3 regions of the Bradyrhizobium sp. USDA 3315 genome follow, and region 1 is predicted to be linked to each of the others. Evidence: predicted binding sites of a transcription regulator. Region 1 holds the regulator's gene; each other region holds the start of a gene.

Region 1 (6,275 bases):
GCAGGTCCAGCGCGCCGACCTCGAAGGCCAGCACGGCATCGTCGACCGGAACCGCTGAGGGCGCGCGAACCGGCGCCTCGGGCGTGATTTTGATGTCGGGGGATTGTGAAACCATGGCGCTCTATCTGGGGTCTCGGACCATGAAATAAAGGGGTTCACTAACGCGGATATCTCCGTCGTCCCTGCGACGGCAGGGACCCATAACCACCGATGTGAGTTGCTGCATTCAGCTGGTGCCCCAGCCTTCGCAACAATTGACAGCGGTGGTTGTGGGTCCCGGGTCGCGCTTCGCCCGGGACGACAACGCTTACTGATCTACGGCTACGCGACCGCGTCGAAACACCAGGCCAGAATGCCCTTCTGCGCATGCAGGCGGTTTTCCGCCTCGTCGAACACCACGGATTGCGGCCCGTCGATCACCTCGTCGGTGACCTCCTCGCCGCGATGCGCGGGCAGGCAGTGCATGAACAGTGCGTCCGGCTTGGCGAGCGACATCAGCTTGGCATTGACCTGATAGGGCCGCAGCACGTTGTGGCGGTGCTCGCCCTCCTTGTCGCCCATCGACACCCAGGTGTCGGTGACGACGCAGTCGGCGCCGCGCACGGCGGCTTCCGGATCGGTGCCGAGCATGATCGGCGCGCCGGTCGCCTTGATCCAGTCGCGCATCGGCTTTTTCGGCGAGAGCTCCGGCGGGGTCGCGACATTGAGCTGGAACTTGAATCGCTCTGCGGCATGCGCCCAGGAGGCCAGCACGTTGTTGTCGTCGCCGGTCCAGGCCACGGTCTTGCCCTCGATCGAGCCGCGGTTTTCCTCATAGGTCATGAGGTCGGCCATCACCTGGCAGGGATGCGAACGCCGGGTCAGGCCGTTGATGACGGGAACGGTGGCGTGCGCCGCGAGCTCGAGCAGCGCGTCATGGTTGAGGATGCGGATCATGATCGCATCGACATAGCGCGACAGCACGCGCGCGGTGTCGGCGATGGTCTCGCCGCGGCCGAGCTGCATCTCGGCGCCGGTCAGCATGATGGATTCACCGCCGAGCTGGCGCATGCCGACGTCGAACGACACCCTTGTGCGGGTCGACGGGCGCTCGAAGATCATCGCCAGCGTCTTGCCTTCGAGCGGCTTCCTGCCCTTCTCATGCGCCTTCAGCTTCGCCTTCATGGCGGCTCCGGCGGACAGCATGTTGCGCAGCTCGCCGAGCGGCAGCTCGTTGATATCGAGGAAGTGACGGACCGGCTTGCTCATTATCCAGCCGCCTTCTTCGGCTGCGCCGCCGACAGCACAGAGCAGGCGCGCTCGAGCGCGGTGATCGACTGGTCGATCTCGGGCTCGGTCACGATCAGCGGCGCCAGGAACCGCACCACATTGTCGCCGGCGCCGACAGTGAGCAGCTTCTCGCTGCGCAGCGCTGCGATCAGGTCGCCCGACGGCACCACCGCCTTGACGCCGATCAACAGGCCCTCGCCGCGCACCTCCGACAGCACGCCGGGATAACGGTCGACGACGGAAGCGAGCTTCTGCTTGAGCAGCAGCGACATCTTCTGCACATGCTCGAAGAAGCCGGGTTTCAGCATGACGTCGAGCACGGCATTGGCGGCGGCGACCGCGAGCGGATTGCCGCCGAAGGTCGAGCCGTGCGAGCCGGGCGCCATGCCGGCCGCAGCCTGCGCGGTCGCCAGCACCGCGCCGATCGGAAAACCGCCGCCGAGCGCCTTGGCCAGCGACATCACGTCCGGCGTGACGCCGGTGCGCTTGTAGGCGAACAGCTCGCCGGTGCGGCCCATGCCGGTCTGCACCTCGTCGAAGGCGAGCAGCAGGCCGTGCTCGTCACACAGCGCGCGCAGCGCCTTGAAGAACGCCTGCGGCGCCGAGCGCACGCCGCCCTCGCCCTGCACCGGCTCGATCAGGATGCCGGCGGTGTGCGGGCCGATCGCCTTCTTCACCGCCTCGATGTTGCCATGCGGCACCTGGTCGAAGCCGTCCATCGGCGGGCCGAAGCCCTCAAGATATTTCGCCGAGCCTGTCGCCGCCAGCGTGCCCAGCGTGCGGCCGTGGAAGGCGCCCTCGAAGGTGATGATGCGGTAGCGCTCGCCATGGCCCTTGGAGAAGTGATAGTGGCGGACCAGCTTGATCACGCCCTCCATCGCTTCCGCGCCGGAATTGCAGAAGAACACGAAGTCGGCAAAGCTCTGCTCGCACAGCCGCGCGGCAAGCGCCTCGCCGTCCGGGCTCTTGAACAGGTTCGACATGTGCCAGAGCTTGGTCGCCTGTTCCTGCAGCGCCTTGACCAGATGCGGATGCGCATGCCCGAGCGCGTTGACCGCGACGCCCGAGGTGAAATCGAGATAGCGGTCTCCGTTGGTTGCGATCAGCCAGGCGCCCTCACCGCGCTCGAAGCCGAGATCGACCCTGGCGAAGACGGGGAGCAGATGCGACGTGGCAGCGTTGGTCATGGCGTTCACTGACGGTTTTTAAGCCGACAATTGCCGCTGCGCCTTGACGCCAGCGCAGCAACGGCCAGCTTCGGAAAACAAAACGGCCGCCTTTGCGGGCGGCACGTGGCGGGCATTCTATGCTGCGGTCGGTAAGTGTCAATCGCTACGAAGTGGCCTTCCTGCAATGCGAAACGAGCGCAATCCGGAGCATTCCGGTGCGGTGGAAAAGCCTCATCGCGATGCTTAACTGTGTGGGAACATGTGGACGCACGACCGCGGACTCTTGCGCCAGAGTCACGCCATATTGTAGCGTTTGGCCTGTCGGGTACGACATCTCGTGCGGCGGTACTGGACCCTCTAAGTAGCCTTTGTGTCTCGCGTAAACGTTCGGGCGCAACACCGTGCCCGGCGAGGGCTAAGGGATTCTGGCCGCAGGGATATTTGTCCAGATTGGCTCGCAGCGCCGCTCCAATGATTGGCCGGCGCTACGCGAAGGGAAGAATGCGATGACTGTATTGACCTGGTCCGACGATCGCGTCGAGCAGCTGAAGAAACTCTGGGAGTCCGGCCTGTCGGCCAGCCAGATCGCGGCGGAACTTGGCAATGTGACGCGAAACGCCGTGATCGGCAAAGTGCATCGGCTCGGCCTTTCCGGCCGCGCCAAGGCACCCTCCACTGCCGCGCCGCGGCAGCGCAAGGCTCGCCCGGCCCAGCACATGATGCGGGTGGCGCGTCCGGTCTCGCGCGGCAACACCGCGCTGGCGCACGCCTTCGAGGTCGAGATGGAGCCCGATCCGATCTCCTACGACAATGTGGTGCCGATGAGCCAGCGGCTCTCGCTGCTCGAGCTCAACGAGGCCACCTGCCACTGGCCGGTCGGCGATCCCTCGAGCCCGGAATTCTTCTTCTGCGGCGGCAAGGCGCTCGCCGGCCTGCCCTATTGCGCGCATCACTCGCGCGTCGCCTACCAGCCCGCCGCCGATCGCCGCCGGCCGTCGGCGAAACCGCAGATCAAGTGAGCACTCGGGAAAACGACGGAAGACCTCAAAGACAAATCCCCGCGAAAGCGGGGATTTTTTTGTGTGACGCAGCCCGGATGGAGCCAACGGGGCGCTCGTTCGCGCGACCCGTCGGCTCCATCCGGGCTACCGCTACATCACCGGCGTCGTCCCGGCGCAGGCCGGGACCCATAACCACGAATGGGTGTTGTTAGAAAGCCGTCTGGCCGCGTGCCGATTGCGCTGGCCGCGGCGTATGGGTCCCCTGGCTTTCGCCGGGACGACGCCGTGTTGCGGTTTATGAGTGCCGCATGGCCGTTACGGCTGCGGCTCGGCCTTGGCAAAGCGGTCGTCGAGCGCGTAGCCGGCGCCGCGCACGGTGCGGATCGGATCCTGCTCGCGGCCCGGATTGAGCAGCTTGCGCAGGCGGCCGATATGCACGTCGACGGTGCGCTCATCGATGTAGATGTCGCGGCCCCAGACGCTGTCGAGCAATTGCTCGCGGCTGAACACGCGGCCGGGATGCTCGAGGAAGAATTCAAGCAGGCGATACTCGGTCGGCCCGAGATCGATCGGACGGCCCGAGCGCGCCACGCGGCGCTTCTCGCGGTCGAGCTCGATGTCGCCATAGGTCAACACGGTCGCAAGCCGCTCCGGGCTGGCTCGGCGCAAGAGGCCCTTCACCCGCGCCAGCAGCTCCGGCACCGAGAACGGCTTGACGATGTAATCGTCCGCGCCGGTGGCAAGCCCGCGCACGCGCTCGCTTTCCTCGCCGCGCGCGGTCAGCATGATGATCGGAAGCTGCTTGGTCTCGGGCCGCGCCCGCAGGCGGCGGCACAGTTCGATGCCGGACAGGCCCGGCAGCATCCAGTCCAGCACCACGAGGTCGGGAACGCGCTCCTTCAGCCTTGTATCCGCATCGTCGCCGCGCCCCACCGTCTCGACATCGTAGCCTTCCGCATCGAGATTGTAGCGCAACAGCGTCGTCAGCGCTTCCTCGTCTTCGACTACCAGAATGCGTGCGCTCATCGGTTTAAGTTCTTTCTCTGTAGTGATCCGTTGCCCAGACGCAAACCGAAACGCTTACTTCCTTGAGCATAGTCCCCGCGGAAACGATTTGTCGCGAGGATCGTCCAGTTTCGCTCTTGCCGGTTCCGTGCTTGCCGATCATGCCTCAGTTGCCCGGCACCGTGGTGGCAAAAGTGGTCATGTCGCCCTTCGGGCGCTTGTCGGTGATCTGCTGGCCCTCGATCATGTAGAACACGGTCTCGGCGATATTGGTGGCGTGATCGCCGATCCGCTCGATGTTCTTGGCGCAGAACATCAGATGGATGCAGAACGAGATGTTGCGCGGATCTTCCATCATGTAGGTGAGCAGTTCGCGGAACAGCGAGGTGCAGATCGCATCGACCTCCTCGTCGCCCTTCCAGACGTTCATCGCCGCCGGCAGGTCGTGCGCGGCATAGGCGTCGAGCACCGACTTGACCTGCGACAGCACGAGGTCGGTCATGTGCTCGAGGCCGCGGATCAACTTCAGCGGCTGGAAATCGCTCTCCAGCGCCGCGACGCGCTTGCCCATGTTCTTGGCGAGGTCGCCGATCCGCTCGAGATCGGTGGCGACGCGCATCGCGCTGACGATCTCACGCAGGTCGATCGCCATCGGCTGGCGGCGCGCGATCGTCAGCACCGCGCGCTCTTCGATGTTGCGCTGCAGATTGTCGATCTCGATGTCGGCGGCGACCACGCGCTTGCCGAGCGCGACGTCGCGACGGATCAGCGCGTCGACCGACTCGGTAATCATCCGTTCGACCAGGCCGCCCATCTCGGCGACCAGGCGGGTCAACTCCTGCAGGTCGCTGTCGAATGCCTTGGCGGTATGTTCAGAAGCCATCGCTTGTCTCCCTCAACCATGATCCCGGGGATCATGGCTTCGTGTCCTGAATTTTAGCATGACCTGATCGGAAAACCGGTTTCCACTTTTCCGGATCATGCGCCGGTCAACCGAACCGGCCGGTGATGTAGTCCTGGGTGCGCCGATCGCTCGGTGAGGTGAAGATCTTGTTGGTGTCGTCGAACTCGATCAGCTCGCCGAGATACATGAAGGCGGTCTTGTCGGAGACGCGCGCCGCCTGCTGCATGTTGTGGGTGACGATCGCGATCGTGTAGTCCTCGGAGAGCTCCTGGATCAGTTCCTCGACCTTGGCGGTCGAGATCGGGTCGAGCGCCGAGCACGGCTCGTCGAACAGGATCACCTCGGGACGCACCGCCACGGTGCGCGCGATGCACAGGCGCTGCTGCTGGCCGCCGGAGAGCGACAGGCCGGAGGCGTTCAGCTTGTCCTTGACCTCGTTCCACAGCGCGCCGCCGCGCAACGCCTTCTCGACCCGGTCGTCCATCTCGGACTTCGAGATCTTCTCGTAGAGGCGGATGCCGAAGGCGATGTTCTCGTAGATCGTCATCGGGAACGGCGTCGGCTTCTGGAACACCATGCCGACCCGCGCGCGCAGCAAGTTGAGGTCGAGCTTGGGGTCGAGAATGTTGGTCTGGTCCAGCATCAGCTGGCCGACCGCACGCTGGCCCGGATAGAGGTCGTACATCCGGTTGAAGATGCGCAGCAGGGTCGACTTGCCGCAGCCGGACGGGCCGATGAACGCCGTGACGCGGTTGGTGCCGAGCGTCAGGTTGATGTTCTTCAGCGCGTGGTGCTCGCCGTAGTAGAAGTTGAGGTTGCGCACCGTGACTTTCGGCGGCGCTTCCGGCAGCGGAACCTGCGGAATGTGGCCTGCGGCAGTCGTGGAGACGGAAAGCTCGGTCATTTTGCGGCCCTTTCGGCACCAAG
Region 2 (6,275 bases), 3.2 Mb from region 1:
GCGGGGCCATATCGAGGACGGCAAGATCCGGCACTATCAGGTGGCGCTGCGGGTCGGCTTTACGCTGGAGTAGGGCGTTCAGGTCGCTTGCGCCTTGCAGCCTGCAGGATTACTCGGGACCCATGGGTGCGATCGGCATCCGGCTTTCCCTGCGCCCTCTGTCATCAGAGCGGCGAAACGAAATGCAAAACTCGCGCTGCAGAGGCCGCGAGAATGCCGGTGTATGACTCACCGGCCGCGCAACACATTCGCTGTCGTCCCGGCGAAGGCCGGGACCCATAACCACCGAAGGTGATTATTGCGCGACGCTGGGGCCACAGCCTTCCTTGCCAATCCAATCCTGTGGTTATGGGTCCCGGCCTTCGCCGGGACGACGAATGGAAAGTGTCGTGCCCATCACCGTCGCGACAGCGGCGCGGGGGGCGGCGGGGCGGTGGCGCCGGCGGCGAGCGAGCGCTGCACCATCATGGTGTCGGACCAGCGGCCATAGCGATAGGCGACACCGGGCAAATGCCCGACGCGGGCGAAGCCGAAGCGGTCGTGCAGCGCGAGCGAGGCGGCGTTGTCGCTGTCGATGTAGCCGATCATCTGGCGGAAGCCGGCGGCGGCGCAGGTGTCGATTAACTCCTGCAGCAGCCGGCCGCCAACGCGCTGGCCGGTGAAGCGGTGATGCACGTAGATCGAATGCTTCACCGTGTAGCGGTAGGCCGGACGCTTGCGAAACAGCACGACATAGGCATAGCCGACCACCTCGCTGTCGCAGATCGCGACGAGGTGGGGCAGGCGGGTGTTGCGCAGATTCTTGCGGCGGTCGCGCAGATCGTCGGGCTCCGGCGTGCCGCTGTCGTCGACGCTTTCCTCGACGCCGCGGCGGATGTGGTGGCGGTAGATCGACAGCATGGCGTCGACGTCGCTGTCGCGGGACGGGCGGACGGTGATCTTGTGATCATTCTCCATTGTGTTGCGTCCGTTCGCCTATTCGGACACTACATAGGTGTAGAAGCGGACGCGGCCGGAGTCGTCGATCTCCTTGTAGATGCCCTGGACCTCGACCTCGAAGCCGGGGAACGCATTGAAGCTCGCTTCGAACACCTTCAGATAATCGATCATCGGCTTGCTGCGTTCCGACAGCCGCTCGCCGGGCACGATGGTGGCGATGCCGGGCGGGTAGACCACGAACGGCGTCGCGGCGATACGGCCGAAGATCTGGTCGATCGGCAGATAGTCGACATCGTTGCGCACCAGATAGCGCGAGGCCTCGCGCGGCGACATCGCGATCTCGGGCAGGTGCTCGGGCATGAACTGTCTGGCCTGCAGCGCGCTGACGCCGGCATCGCGAAAGAAGCGGTGCATGTCGCCGCAGAGGTCGCGCAGCCGCACCCCGGCATAGCGGCCCGGACGGCGGCGGTAGAATTCCGGGATGACGTCCTCGAGCAGCGCGTTGTCGTCGTGCAGCTTCTTGAAGGCGACGAGCCCGGAGACCAGCGTGCCGGCCTTGCTGGCCTCGACGCCGGGCGTCAGCAGGAACAGCAGGGAATTGAGGTCGTTCTTTTCGGCGACGATCTGGTTCTCGCGGAGATATTGCGCCACCACCGGCGCGGGGATGCCGTGATCGGTGTAGGCGCCGGTGGCGTGATCGAAGCCCGGCGTCAGCAATGTGAGCTTGTTCGGGTCGGTCATGGCGAAGCCCGCGGTCAGCTCGGGAAAGCCGTGCCAGGTCTCGCCGGGACTGAGCTGCCAGTAGGACGGATTGGTCGCGAGCTGATCGGTCGAGATCGTCTCCCAGGCGACATTGTGCACGCCGTTCTCGCGCGCGACGTCGGGGATCTTCACGCGGTCCGGCACGAACGGCTCGAAGAACCAGCGCCGCTCGGGGCGCGTCTCCTTCTCCTCGAACTCGCGCTTCACGGCGCGGATCTTCTTGCGCAGCTCGATGCCGAGCCGGATCGTGTCGTCCCACAAGACTTCGCCGGAGCGGCCCTTCATCATCTGCGCGCCGACATCGAGCGAGGCGAACAGCGGGTAGAACGGCGACGTCGAGGCGTGCTGCATGAAGCTTTCGTTGAAGCGGCGATGCTCGACCCGGCGCTTCTGGCCCTTGATGTGGCGGTCGCGGATGTGGATCTGCGAGGCCTGCGAGAAGCTCGCGAGCTGCTTGTGGGTCGATTGGGTCGCAATGATGCCGGGCGCCTCGGGGCCGAGATCGGACAGTCCCATGGCGAAGCGGCCGGCATAGATCGGGTGGAATTTCATGAAGCCGGCCCAGGCCTCGTCGAACAGGATGTAGTCGCAGAGATGGCCGATCCGCTTGAGGATCATCTCGGCCGAGTGGATGGTGCCGTCATAGGTGCACTGCTCGACCACGGCGACGCGGAACGGACGCTCCTTCTTCCAGGCGTTCTCGTCCTTGACCAGCGGGTGCTTGCGGATGTGGTCGCGCAGCGTGCCCTCGTCGAGCAGGTCCCAGCGCATCGGCCCGATCAGGCCCCAGGCGTTGCGCACCGTCGGCACGTAGACCGGGATGCCGCCGCCGATCAGCAGCGCGCCGTGATGCGCGGCCTTGTGGTTGTTGCGGTCGAACAGCACGAGGTCGCCGTCGGTGACCAGCGAGCCGAGCGCGACCTTGTTGGAGGTCGAGGTGCCGTTGAGCACGAAGTAGGTCTTCTCGGCGCCGAAGATCCGGGCCGCCTCCTTCTGCGCCCGCAGCGCCGGCCCTTCGTGGGTGAGGAGGTCGCCGAGGTCGAGCACGGAATTGTCGAGGTCGTCGCGGAACACCGCTTCGCCAAGGTGTTCGACGAACACCCGTCCGATTGGGCTGCGGCTGTAGAACACGCCGCCATTGTGGCCCGGGCAGGTCCAGAGCTGGTTGCCTTCCTCGGCATAGTCGACCAGCGCGCCGAAGAACGGCGTCTTCAAATTCTCGGCATATTGCTTCAGCCTGGAGATCAGGTTCTTGGCGATGAAGGGCGGGGTTTCCTCGGACAGGAACACGTAGCCGTCGATGAAATCGAGCACCTCGACCGGCAGGTCCTCGAACCGCTTGCGCCGGATCAACAGGATGATCGGGAAGTCGAGGCCGCGCCGGCGCATCAGGTTGATCAGCGCCGCGGTCTTGCCCTCAAGGCCCTTCTTGCCCCAATCGACCACCATGCAGCCGATCGCGGCGTCGGTCTGCACCGCGATCTCGGCATCTTCCAGCTTGCGGGCACGAACCACCTCGAAGCCGGAGCGCTCGATCTCGGCGATGATCTGGTTGAAGCGGATGCCCTCGAGGTCGTCGGCCTCGAACACCGGCGCAGCGAACAGGAAGTTGAAGCGTTTGAAATAGTCCATGCGTGTCCCCGAACTGGTCCGGCGCTGACGTGTCGGCACAATTCATGACGGGCAGATGACAATGGAGCGGATGGAGGATCGAATACGTTGTTGGGGACGCAATCCCTCACTGCACGGCGTCAGCCCGTGGGTATTCGAGCTGCATGGCGACGAAGTCCGCCGTATCACGGCCATAGCGTGTTTCGATCCCGGCAAGCGCCCGGTCGAGCGCCTGCGCGGGCGGCGCGGTGCCGACCGCGGGCAGCAGACGATCTGCGGACCAATCCGGCGCCACGACTTGCGGATAAATACGCAGGCCGTTGCGGGTCGTCACCGCGTCGCCGGTCGCGGCGAACGTCACGGCATGCGAGCGGTAGGTGCGCGACCAGCTGTCGGCGACCAGCGCCAGCGAGACCTCGTCGACGCCGGGAGCCAGCGCGAGGCCGAGCTGTTCCCGGTTCCAGAACGCCAGCGTGTTCCGGATGGCGGTCAGCGCGAAGGGACGCGTGAACTTGAAGGCGTTGCTGTCATGCCGCGCGTCCCAGCCGGGCAGGCCGATCTCGCGCGCGACGGCCTCAGCCCTGGTACGGCCGGCGATCGCCTCGATCAGGGTCAGCGACATCGGCATCGAGGCCGAAATCCCGGTCGTCGTCGCGACGCCGCGATCGACCACGATGCGGCGGTCGGCGACGTATTGGATGGCGGGATGTTTGCTGCGCCAGTTCTTCAGGTAGAACCAGTGCGTGGTGGCGCGCCTGCCGTCGAGCAGGCCGGTCGAGGCGAGCACCTTGGCGCCGGCGCAGACGGCGACGATCACAGCGCCTTTCTCCGCCTGCTGCCGGATCCATTGCATGACCGCCGGATCGTCGTCGCGGCTCATCGCCGGCACGATGACGTAGTCGGCGCCGTCCGGATGTGCGGCGTCGAATGCGGCGATGGTCGCATCAGGCTCGACCTTCAGCACCGGGAATAGCGCGACCGGACCGGGTCCCGTCGCCAGCGTGACGACATCGGCAACATCGGCGCGCTTGAGGATGCCGTAGGGCATCAGATAGTCGGTGGTCTCGGTCATGTCGTTGATGCCGAGCATCGCGATCTGGGGGCGCGACCGCTTCGGCGGCTTCAGCGCCGCGAGCGTTGCATCCTGCTCGGCCTTGGCGATCGGAGGCGGAACCCGGAACGCCGATGCGGCGGGCGGGGTGAAGAGCCAGATGCCGCCGATGATTGGAACCAGCGCGGCAACGGCGATGCCGCTCCACGCGAGAAGCCGCCAGGTCATGATGATCGATCTCAACGTATCCGCGTGCGTCGCCCGGCACGCAAGCTACTCGCCGGCCACGTCGACCAAAACGGCGAAATTCCCGCAAAAACGGACACGCGAACAATGCGGCTCACAGGCATAGCCCGGACGAGCGACAGCGACATCCGGGGCCGGTCCTTCCCCGCATGTCGCTCCGCTCATGCGGGCTACGCGACGCGCTCAGTAGACGAGGTTCGTACCCGGCGGCTTTTCCAGTGCCGCCGCCAGCGTCCGATACTCTTCGCATTCGGTGCCACAGATCTCGGCGATCCGCTGCAGATGATACTGCGCCTGGTCGCGGTTTCCCTGTTCGATCTGCCACAGGCCGTAGTAATTCCACGTCAGGACGTGGTTCGGATCGGCCTTGAGCGCACGTTCGTACCAGACCTGCGATTGCTTGTAGTCGCCGAGCTTGCGATAGGAGTAGCCGATCAGGTTCGCGACGTTCGGCTGATCATCGCGGCCGAGTGCGTGCAACTGATCGATCGCGGCGGTGTAGTCGTTGCGTTCGTAGATTGTCGCATAGGCTGCGCGATAGCCGTCGCGGAACGCCGGGTCTTCGAAGCCGGACTGCTTGACGGGCTTCTTGATCTTGTGCGTGGTCTTTCTGTCCTTTTGCTGGGGATAGGACGGCGCGGGAGTGCCGTAGCTCGACCCGTATGGGTCGCCACCACCACCACCGCCGCCACCTCCGCCAGCCGCGACGGCGGTCTGCGGTGGGAACAGAATGATCGGCGCTGTCAGGAATGCCGCAAGCATCATCGGTGACTTGATCATGTACGCCTCCGATTTGACAAGGACAGTTATTGACCTGAAGCACTAACTCCCGATCGCGGGAGACATTCCGCGCGTTTTGAGAAATTGTTTGCCGAAGCGGCAATCGCACTGTCTCTTCGGGACGTCGCGCTTTCACGTGCACGCCGGCCGAGTGTTTCGTTCGCGCCATCGGACATCGGAGTCGAAACTAACATCGGTGTTAGAATCGCACTCAGATGCTCAATGGCCATCTGGACCCGCGGCAAGGAGGACGATCGATGATGAAAACGGACCTCGCCGAGATCTACCGGAACTACATTGCCTGTTTGAATCGCCAGGACTGGCCGCAACTCGGTCAGTTCGTTGACGAGGATGTGTGCCACAACGGCCGGCGGTTCGGGTTATCCGGCTATCGCGCGATGCTGGAAGGGGATTTTCGCGACATCCCGGACCTTCGCTTCAACATCGTTCTGCTGGTGTCGGATGCGTCCCATGTCGCGAGCCGGCTGGCATTCGACTGTTCGCCGAACGGCACGTTTCTCGGTCTCGGCGTCAACGGCAAGCGCGTCTCCTTCGCCGAGAACGTGTTCTACGAATTCCGCGACGGGAAGATCGTGCAGGTCTGGTCGGTGATCGACAAGGCTGCGATCGAGGCCCAGCTGTAGCGGCAGAGCCGGGATGAGCGTGACGCGGCTACTTCCGCTCCAGATGCCAGGCGCCGTCCCAGTCGGCCGCTGGCGGATCTTGCCTGAACGCTGCGACGCGCGCCTTCATGGCGATCGACGGGCCGTCGCCGGGCGCCGCAGCCAGCGCGGCGGCGAAGGCTTGCTCGGCGTCATCCCAGCGGCGCTCGCGATAAGCGGCGAGACCGTCCGCGTAACGCTGCCGCAACTCGGTCTGCGCCGGC
Region 3 (6,275 bases), 4.7 Mb from region 1:
TGCGCGTGGCCGGCGGGCTTCATCTATCTAGCGAAAGCTCATTCGATGCAGGCTCTCTACGCACAGCTTCTGGTGGGACTGATCAACGGCTCGTTCTACGCGCTGCTCAGTCTGGGGCTCGCCGTCATCTTCGGCATGCTCAACATCATCAATTTCGCGCATGGCGCGCTCTACATGATGGGCGCCTTCGTGGCGTATTTCCTGCTCAACCTGGGCGGCATCAATTACTGGTGGGCGCTGATCATCGCACCCGTCGTGGTCGGCATCTTCGGCATGATCCTCGAGCGGACCATGCTGCAATGGCTGACCGGCCTCGATCATCTCTACGGATTGCTGCTGACCTTCGGCATCGCGCTGATCGTGCAGGGCGTGTTCCAGAACTATTTCGGCTCCTCGGGCCTGCCTTACTCGATCCCCGATCAGCTCAAGGGCGGCGTCAATCTCGGCTTCATGTTCCTGCCGATCTATCGTGGCTGGGTCGTCATCTTCTCGCTCGTGGTGTGCCTTGCGACCTGGTTCCTGATCGAGAAGACGCAGCTCGGCGCCTACCTGCGCGCCGCGACCGAGAACCCGACGCTGGTGCGCGCGTTCGGCATCAACGTGCCGCGCATGATCACGCTGACCTACGGGCTCGGCGTCGGTCTTGCCGCGCTTGCCGGCGTGCTGTCGGCGCCGATCAACCAGGTCCGTCCGCTGATGGGCGCCGATCTCATCATTGTGGTGTTCGCGGTGGTCGTGATCGGCGGCATGGGCTCGATCATGGGCTCGATCATCACCGGATTCGCGCTCGGCGTGATCGAGGGACTGACCAAGTATTTTTATCCCGAGGCCTCCAACACCGTGGTGTTTGTCCTGATGGTGGTGGTGTTGCTGGTGAAGCCAACGGGACTGACGGGACGGGCGGCTTGATATGTCAGCATTGACCGACGATACACTTCCGATCACGCCGCGCGCGATGCGCGACGAGATGATCGTATTCGCCGCGATGGCGCTGCTGCTGGCGATCGTGCCGTGGACGGGGATCTATCCGTTCTTCGTCATGCAGGCGCTGTGCTTCGCGCTGCTCGCCTGCGCCTTCAACCTCCTGATCGGCTATGGCGGCCTGCTGTCGTTCGGCCACGCGATGTTCCTCGGCACCGCCGGCTACGTCTCGGCCCACGCGCTGAAGGTGTGGGGGCTGACGCCGGAGCTCGGCATCCTGGTCGGCACCGCGGCCGCGGCCTTGCTCGGCCTGGTCACCGGCTACATCTCGATCAAGCGGCAGGGCATCTATTTCTCGATGATCACGCTGGCGCTGTCGCAGCTGCTTTACTTCCTCTATTTGCAGGCGCCGTTCACCCATGGTGAAGACGGCATCCAGGGCATTCCGCAAGGCCACCTGCTCGGCATCTTCGATCTCTCGAAGCCGCTGGTGCTTTACTATGTGGTGCTGGTCGGCTTCCTCGCCGGGTTCCTGCTGATCTACCGCACCATCAACTCGCCGTTCGGCGAGGTGCTGAAGTCGATCCGCGAAAACGAGCCGCGGGCGATTTCGCTTGGCTACAAGACCGACCAGTACAAGCTGCTCGCCTTCATCCTGTCGGGCACGCTGGCGGGCTTTGCCGGCTCGCTGAAGGTGTTCGTGGCGCAGAATGCCTCGCTCACCGACGTGCACTGGTCGATGTCCGGTGAAATCGTGCTGATGACGCTGGTCGGCGGTCTCGGCACCATCTTCGGCCCGGTGGTCGGCGCCTTCGTGATCATCGCCATGCAGCAATATCTCGCCGGTTTCGGCCAGTGGGTGACGGTGATCCAGGGCGTGATCTTCGTGGCCTGCGTGCTGCTGTTCCGGCGTGGCCTGGTCGGTGAGCTGGCCCATTTGTTGCGGCGGTCGCTGTAGGGCAGGTCCCGGCGACTTTCGGCCGACATAGCGGTGGACGACCGCCCGCTCGGGCGGTCGATCCCGATGCTTTCCCCGCCAGATGCTCTATGACAGTTCTGTGACAGTCGCTAAAAGGGCTGTCCCGGAATGATGGAACTGAGACATGCTGCGCTGGTTTCGCGCCTTCCTGCCCAAGGAAGAGCGGTTTTTCGACCTGTTCGCCCGACACGCCCGGACCTCCGTGCAATGCGCATTGGCGTTGCAGGACATGCTGAAGGGCGGGGAGGAGACTCCGGTCTTTTGCCAGCGCGTCAATCAGTTCGAGAACGACGCCGATAGCGTCACCCGCGAGGTCCTGACCGCGGTTCGCCGCACCTTCATCACCCCGTTCGATCGTGGCGATATCAAGAACCTGATCACCTCGATGGACGACGCGGTCGACCAGATGCAGGCGACCGCAAAGGCGGTCATGCTGTTCGAGGTGCGCGAGTTCGAGCCGCCGATGCGCGAGATGGGCGGCCTGATCGTCGAATGCGCCAATCTGGTCGGCCGCGCGCTGCCCCTGTTGCAGTCGATCGGCCACAACGTCTCGATGCTGACCCAGATCACCGAGGAACTGACCAAGCTCGAGGGCCGGGTCGACGATCTCCAGGATATCGGGCTCAAGGAGCTGTTCCTGAAGCACCGCGACGCCAACACGATGGACTACATCGTCGGCGCGGAGATCTACGACCATCTCGAGAAAGTGGCCGACCGTTTCGACGACGTCGCCAACGAGATCAACTCGATCGTGATCGAGCAAGTGTAGAGCGGGGCATCACGTGGACGCCACGCTGGGTCTTCCAATTCTGACCATCCTGATCGCGGTCGCGCTGCTGTTCGATTTCCTGAACGGCCTGCACGATGCCGCGAACTCGATCGCGACCATCGTCTCGACCCGCGTGCTGCGGCCGCAGTATGCGGTGTTCTGGGCGGCGTTCTTCAACTTCGTCGCGTTCCTGGTGTTCGGCCTGCACGTTGCCAACACGATCGGCACCGGGATCATCGAGCCGTCGGTGGTGGATGCGACCGTGATCTTCGCAGCATTGGTCGGCGCGATCGTCTGGAACGTGATCACCTGGGCGCTGGGCATTCCGTCGTCGAGCTCGCACGCGCTGATCGGCGGCCTGGTCGGCGCCGGCATGGCGAAGGCGGGGATTTCGGCGGCGGTGTGGAGCGGGCTCTCCAAGACCTTGCTCGCGATCGTGCTGTCGCCGCTGGTCGGCTTCCTGCTGGCGCTGGTGCTGGTCGCGATCGTGTCCTGGCTCTCGGTGCGCTCGACGCCGTTCGCGGTCGATCGCGCATTCCGCATCCTGCAATTCGCCTCGGCGTCGCTCTATTCGCTCGGCCATGGCGGCAACGACGCGCAAAAGACCATGGGCATCATCGCCGTGCTGCTCTATTCGCAGGGCCATCTCGGCGACACCTTCGAAATTCCGTTCTGGGTGGTGCTGGCCTGCCAGGGCGCGATGGCGCTGGGTACCCTGATGGGGGGCTGGCGGATCGTCCGCACCATGGGGCTGCGGATCACCAAGCTGACGCCGATGCAGGGTTTCTGCGCCGAAACCGGCGGCGCCGTGACGCTGTTCATGGCGACCTATCTCGGGGTTCCCGTATCGACCACGCACACCATCACCGGCGCCATCGTCGGCGTCGGCGCCGCACGGCGGCTCTCCGCCGTGCGCTGGAATGTGGCGAGCTCGATCGTCTACGCCTGGGTGATCACGATCCCGGCGTCGGCCGCGGTCGCAGCCGCGAGCTATTGGGCGGTGCAGATTCTGAAGTAGCGTTTTGAGCGAAGTGGAAGCCGGTTCGCGTTAAGAAAACGCGTCTCAAAAAGGAGCAATCAGCCAACCAGCTTCAGCCCGACGATGCCGGCAACGATCAGTCCGATGCTGGCAAGCCGCATCGCGGTCGCGGGTTCGCCGAGCAGGATGATGCCGAGCGCCGCGGTGCCGACCGCGCCGATCCCGGTCCAGACCGCATAGGCGGTTCCAATCGGCAGCGTCTTGAGCGCGAGGCCGAGCAGGATGACGCTGCCGGCCATCGCCGCCAGCGTCAGCACCGACGGCACCAGCCGCGAGAAACCTTCGGTATATTTCAGCCCGATCGCCCAGCCGATCTCGAGCAGGCCAGCGGTGAACAGAATGGTCCAAGCCATCACGAACCCTCCAGATAAGGCAGGGTCGTCCCCGCGAACGGTATGGTGAGGAGAAGGTCGTCCTTCCGGTGCCTATATGGGGATGGTGCGGGCGTTCCGCATTGCGACAAAACGCCCTTGATTGCGCCCGTTTTCCCTGCCAAATGCCCCGCCATGTCCGACATTTCAGTTTCAGCCGAATCGCCGTCCCGCTCGCCGCTTTCTGAGGAAGTGGCGCGACGGCGCACCTTTGCGATCATCTCGCACCCGGACGCCGGCAAGACCACGCTGACGGAAAAGCTGCTGCTGTTCGGCGGCGCCATCAACCTTGCGGGCCAGGTCAAGGCCAAGGGCGAGCGGCGCAACACGCGCTCGGACTGGATGAAGATCGAGCGCGAGCGCGGCATCTCGGTCGTCACCTCGGTGATGACCTTCGAGTTCAACGACCTCGTGTTCAATCTCTTGGACACGCCGGGCCACGAGGACTTTTCGGAAGATACCTATCGCACGCTGACCGCGGTCGACTCCGCCGTGATGGTGATCGACGCCGCGAAAGGCATCGAGGCGCGCACGCGAAAGCTGTTCGAGGTGTGCCGGCTGCGTGACATCCCGATCATCACCTTCATTAACAAGATGGACCGCGAGAGCCGCGACACGTTCGAGCTTCTGGACGAGATCGAGAAGACGCTGGCGCTCGACACCACGCCGATGACCTGGCCGGTCGGCCGCGGCCGCGACTTCCTCGGCACCTATGACGTCGTCAATGGCGGCGTGCGGCTGCTCGAGGGCGGCGGCGCCAAGACCGGCGCCACGGAGCAGATCGATATCGCCGATCTCGGCAAGCGCAACCCCAATCTCGACGTCGCCGAGGTCAAGGACGAGCTCGCGCTGGCGTCGGAAGCCTGCAAGCCGTTCGAGCTCGCGGCGTTCCGCGAGGGCCACCTGACGCCGGTCTATTTCGGCAGCGCGCTGCGCAATTTCGGCGTCGGCGATTTGCTGGAAGGCCTCGGCAAGTTCGCGCCAGCGCCGCGCGCGCAGGACTCGGATTTGCGCAAGGTCGAGGCATCGGAGCCGCGCATGAGCGCGTTCGTGTTCAAGATCCAGGCCAACATGGATCCGAACCACCGCGACCGCATCGCCTTCGCCCGGCTGTGCTCGGGCAAGCTCAGCCGCGGCATGAAGGCCAAGCTGGTGCGCACCGGCAAGAACATGAGCCTGTCGAGCCCGCAGTTCTTTTTCGCGCAGGACCGCTCGGTCGCCGACGAGGCCTTTGCCGGCGACGTCGTCGGCATTCCGAACCACGGCACGCTCAGGATCGGCGACACCCTGACCGAGGGCGAGGATCTGACCTTCGTCGGCGTGCCGAGCTTCGCGCCGGAAATCGTCCGCCGCGTTCGGCTGACCGATGCGATGAAGGCGAAGAAGCTGAAGGAAGCCTTGCAGCAGATGTCGGAGGAGGGCGTCGTGCAGGTGTTCCGCCCGCGCGACGGCGCGCCCGCGCTGGTCGGCGTGGTCGGCCCGCTGCAGCTCGACGTGCTGAAGGCGCGGCTCGATGCGGAATATTCGCTGCCGGTCGAGTTCGAGATCTCTGAATTCTCGCTGGCGCGCTGGATATCGTCCGACGACCGCAAGCAGCTTGACGCCTTCATCTCCGCCAACAATTCCGGCATCGCCGACGACGTCGACGGCGATCCCGTGTTCATGGCCAAGAACGAGTTCTATCTCGGCTACACCCGGGAGCGCGCGGAGGGCATCACCTTCTCCAACGTCAAGGACGTGAAGAAGAAGGCGTAGTGGCGCTTGCTCCTGTGTCGTCCCCCGGGAAGGCGGGGGGCCCGGTACGCCGCGGCTTCTCCGTCATTCGCTACGGTTCTCGGCGGGGAGGTGACTGCCCAAAAAGTCGATCAAGCTCTGCGGCGCGTTAGCGCCGTAGCACAACTCGAGGAGTTCCGCCGCATCAGCGGCTTCGGACGCGCTGCGGGGAAACAGTTCCTCTTCATAGGCGGCGAGCGCGGCCTCGACATTGCCGGGGTTGGCGACGATCGCCGCTGCTAGTTCGGCGCCATCGTGCATTGCGAGATTGGCGCCTTCGCCCGATGGAACCATCAGATGCGCTGCATCGCCGAGCAGCGTGACGCCGGGCACGCGGTCCCATTGATGCGCGACCGGAAGCGCATGGATGAGGCGCAGCACCGGCGCCGTCTCGCCGTCGGTGATCAGCGCGGTCAGCGCCCG

Evidence for each region. The regulator PhoB, encoded in region 1, activates phosphate uptake and scavenging genes when phosphate is short. The targets are predictions, from matches to a motif close to TGTCATNNANCTGTCAT.
Region 2: ACVIYL_RS27915 (Orn/Lys/Arg family decarboxylase) is a predicted target of PhoB. The motif match lies at 3,378-3,394, and genes of this name have one in related genera.
Region 3: ACVIYL_RS34855 (DUF47 domain-containing protein) is a predicted target of PhoB. The motif match lies at 1,969-1,985, and genes of this name have one in related genera.

The regions. Positions count from the first base shown of each region.
Region 1 is NZ_JBSRYP010000001.1:2,746,399-2,752,673, reverse strand. Features, by position in the region: gene ACVIYL_RS12595 (Hsp33 family molecular chaperone) at 1-115, opposite strand, end outside; gene argF (ornithine carbamoyltransferase) at 322-1,248, opposite strand; gene ACVIYL_RS12585 (acetylornithine transaminase) at 1,248-2,456, opposite strand; gene ACVIYL_RS12580 (GcrA family cell cycle regulator) at 2,945-3,457, shown strand; gene phoB (phosphate regulon transcriptional regulator PhoB) at 3,755-4,465, opposite strand; gene phoU (phosphate signaling complex protein PhoU) at 4,611-5,327, opposite strand; gene pstB (phosphate ABC transporter ATP-binding protein PstB) at 5,434-6,252, opposite strand; gene pstA (phosphate ABC transporter permease PstA) at 6,249-6,275, opposite strand, start outside.
Region 2 is NZ_JBSRYP010000001.1:5,995,876-6,002,150, forward strand. Features, by position in the region: gene ACVIYL_RS27905 (dodecin) at 1-73, shown strand, start outside; gene ACVIYL_RS27910 (GNAT family N-acetyltransferase) at 397-957, opposite strand; gene ACVIYL_RS27915 (Orn/Lys/Arg family decarboxylase) at 976-3,333, opposite strand; gene ACVIYL_RS27920 (DJ-1/PfpI family protein) at 3,440-4,591, opposite strand; gene ACVIYL_RS27925 (tetratricopeptide repeat protein) at 4,793-5,389, opposite strand; gene ACVIYL_RS27930 (ester cyclase) at 5,647-6,033, shown strand; gene ACVIYL_RS27935 (adenylate/guanylate cyclase domain-containing protein) at 6,062-6,275, opposite strand, start outside.
Region 3 is NZ_JBSRYP010000001.1:7,406,013-7,412,287, reverse strand. Features, by position in the region: gene ACVIYL_RS34865 (branched-chain amino acid ABC transporter permease) at 46-909, shown strand; gene ACVIYL_RS34860 (branched-chain amino acid ABC transporter permease) at 911-1,879, shown strand; gene ACVIYL_RS34855 (DUF47 domain-containing protein) at 2,025-2,669, shown strand; gene ACVIYL_RS34850 (inorganic phosphate transporter) at 2,683-3,687, shown strand; gene sugE (quaternary ammonium compound efflux SMR transporter SugE) at 3,747-4,061, opposite strand; gene ACVIYL_RS34840 (peptide chain release factor 3) at 4,215-5,834, shown strand; gene ACVIYL_RS34835 (FAD-dependent oxidoreductase) at 5,898-6,275, opposite strand, start outside.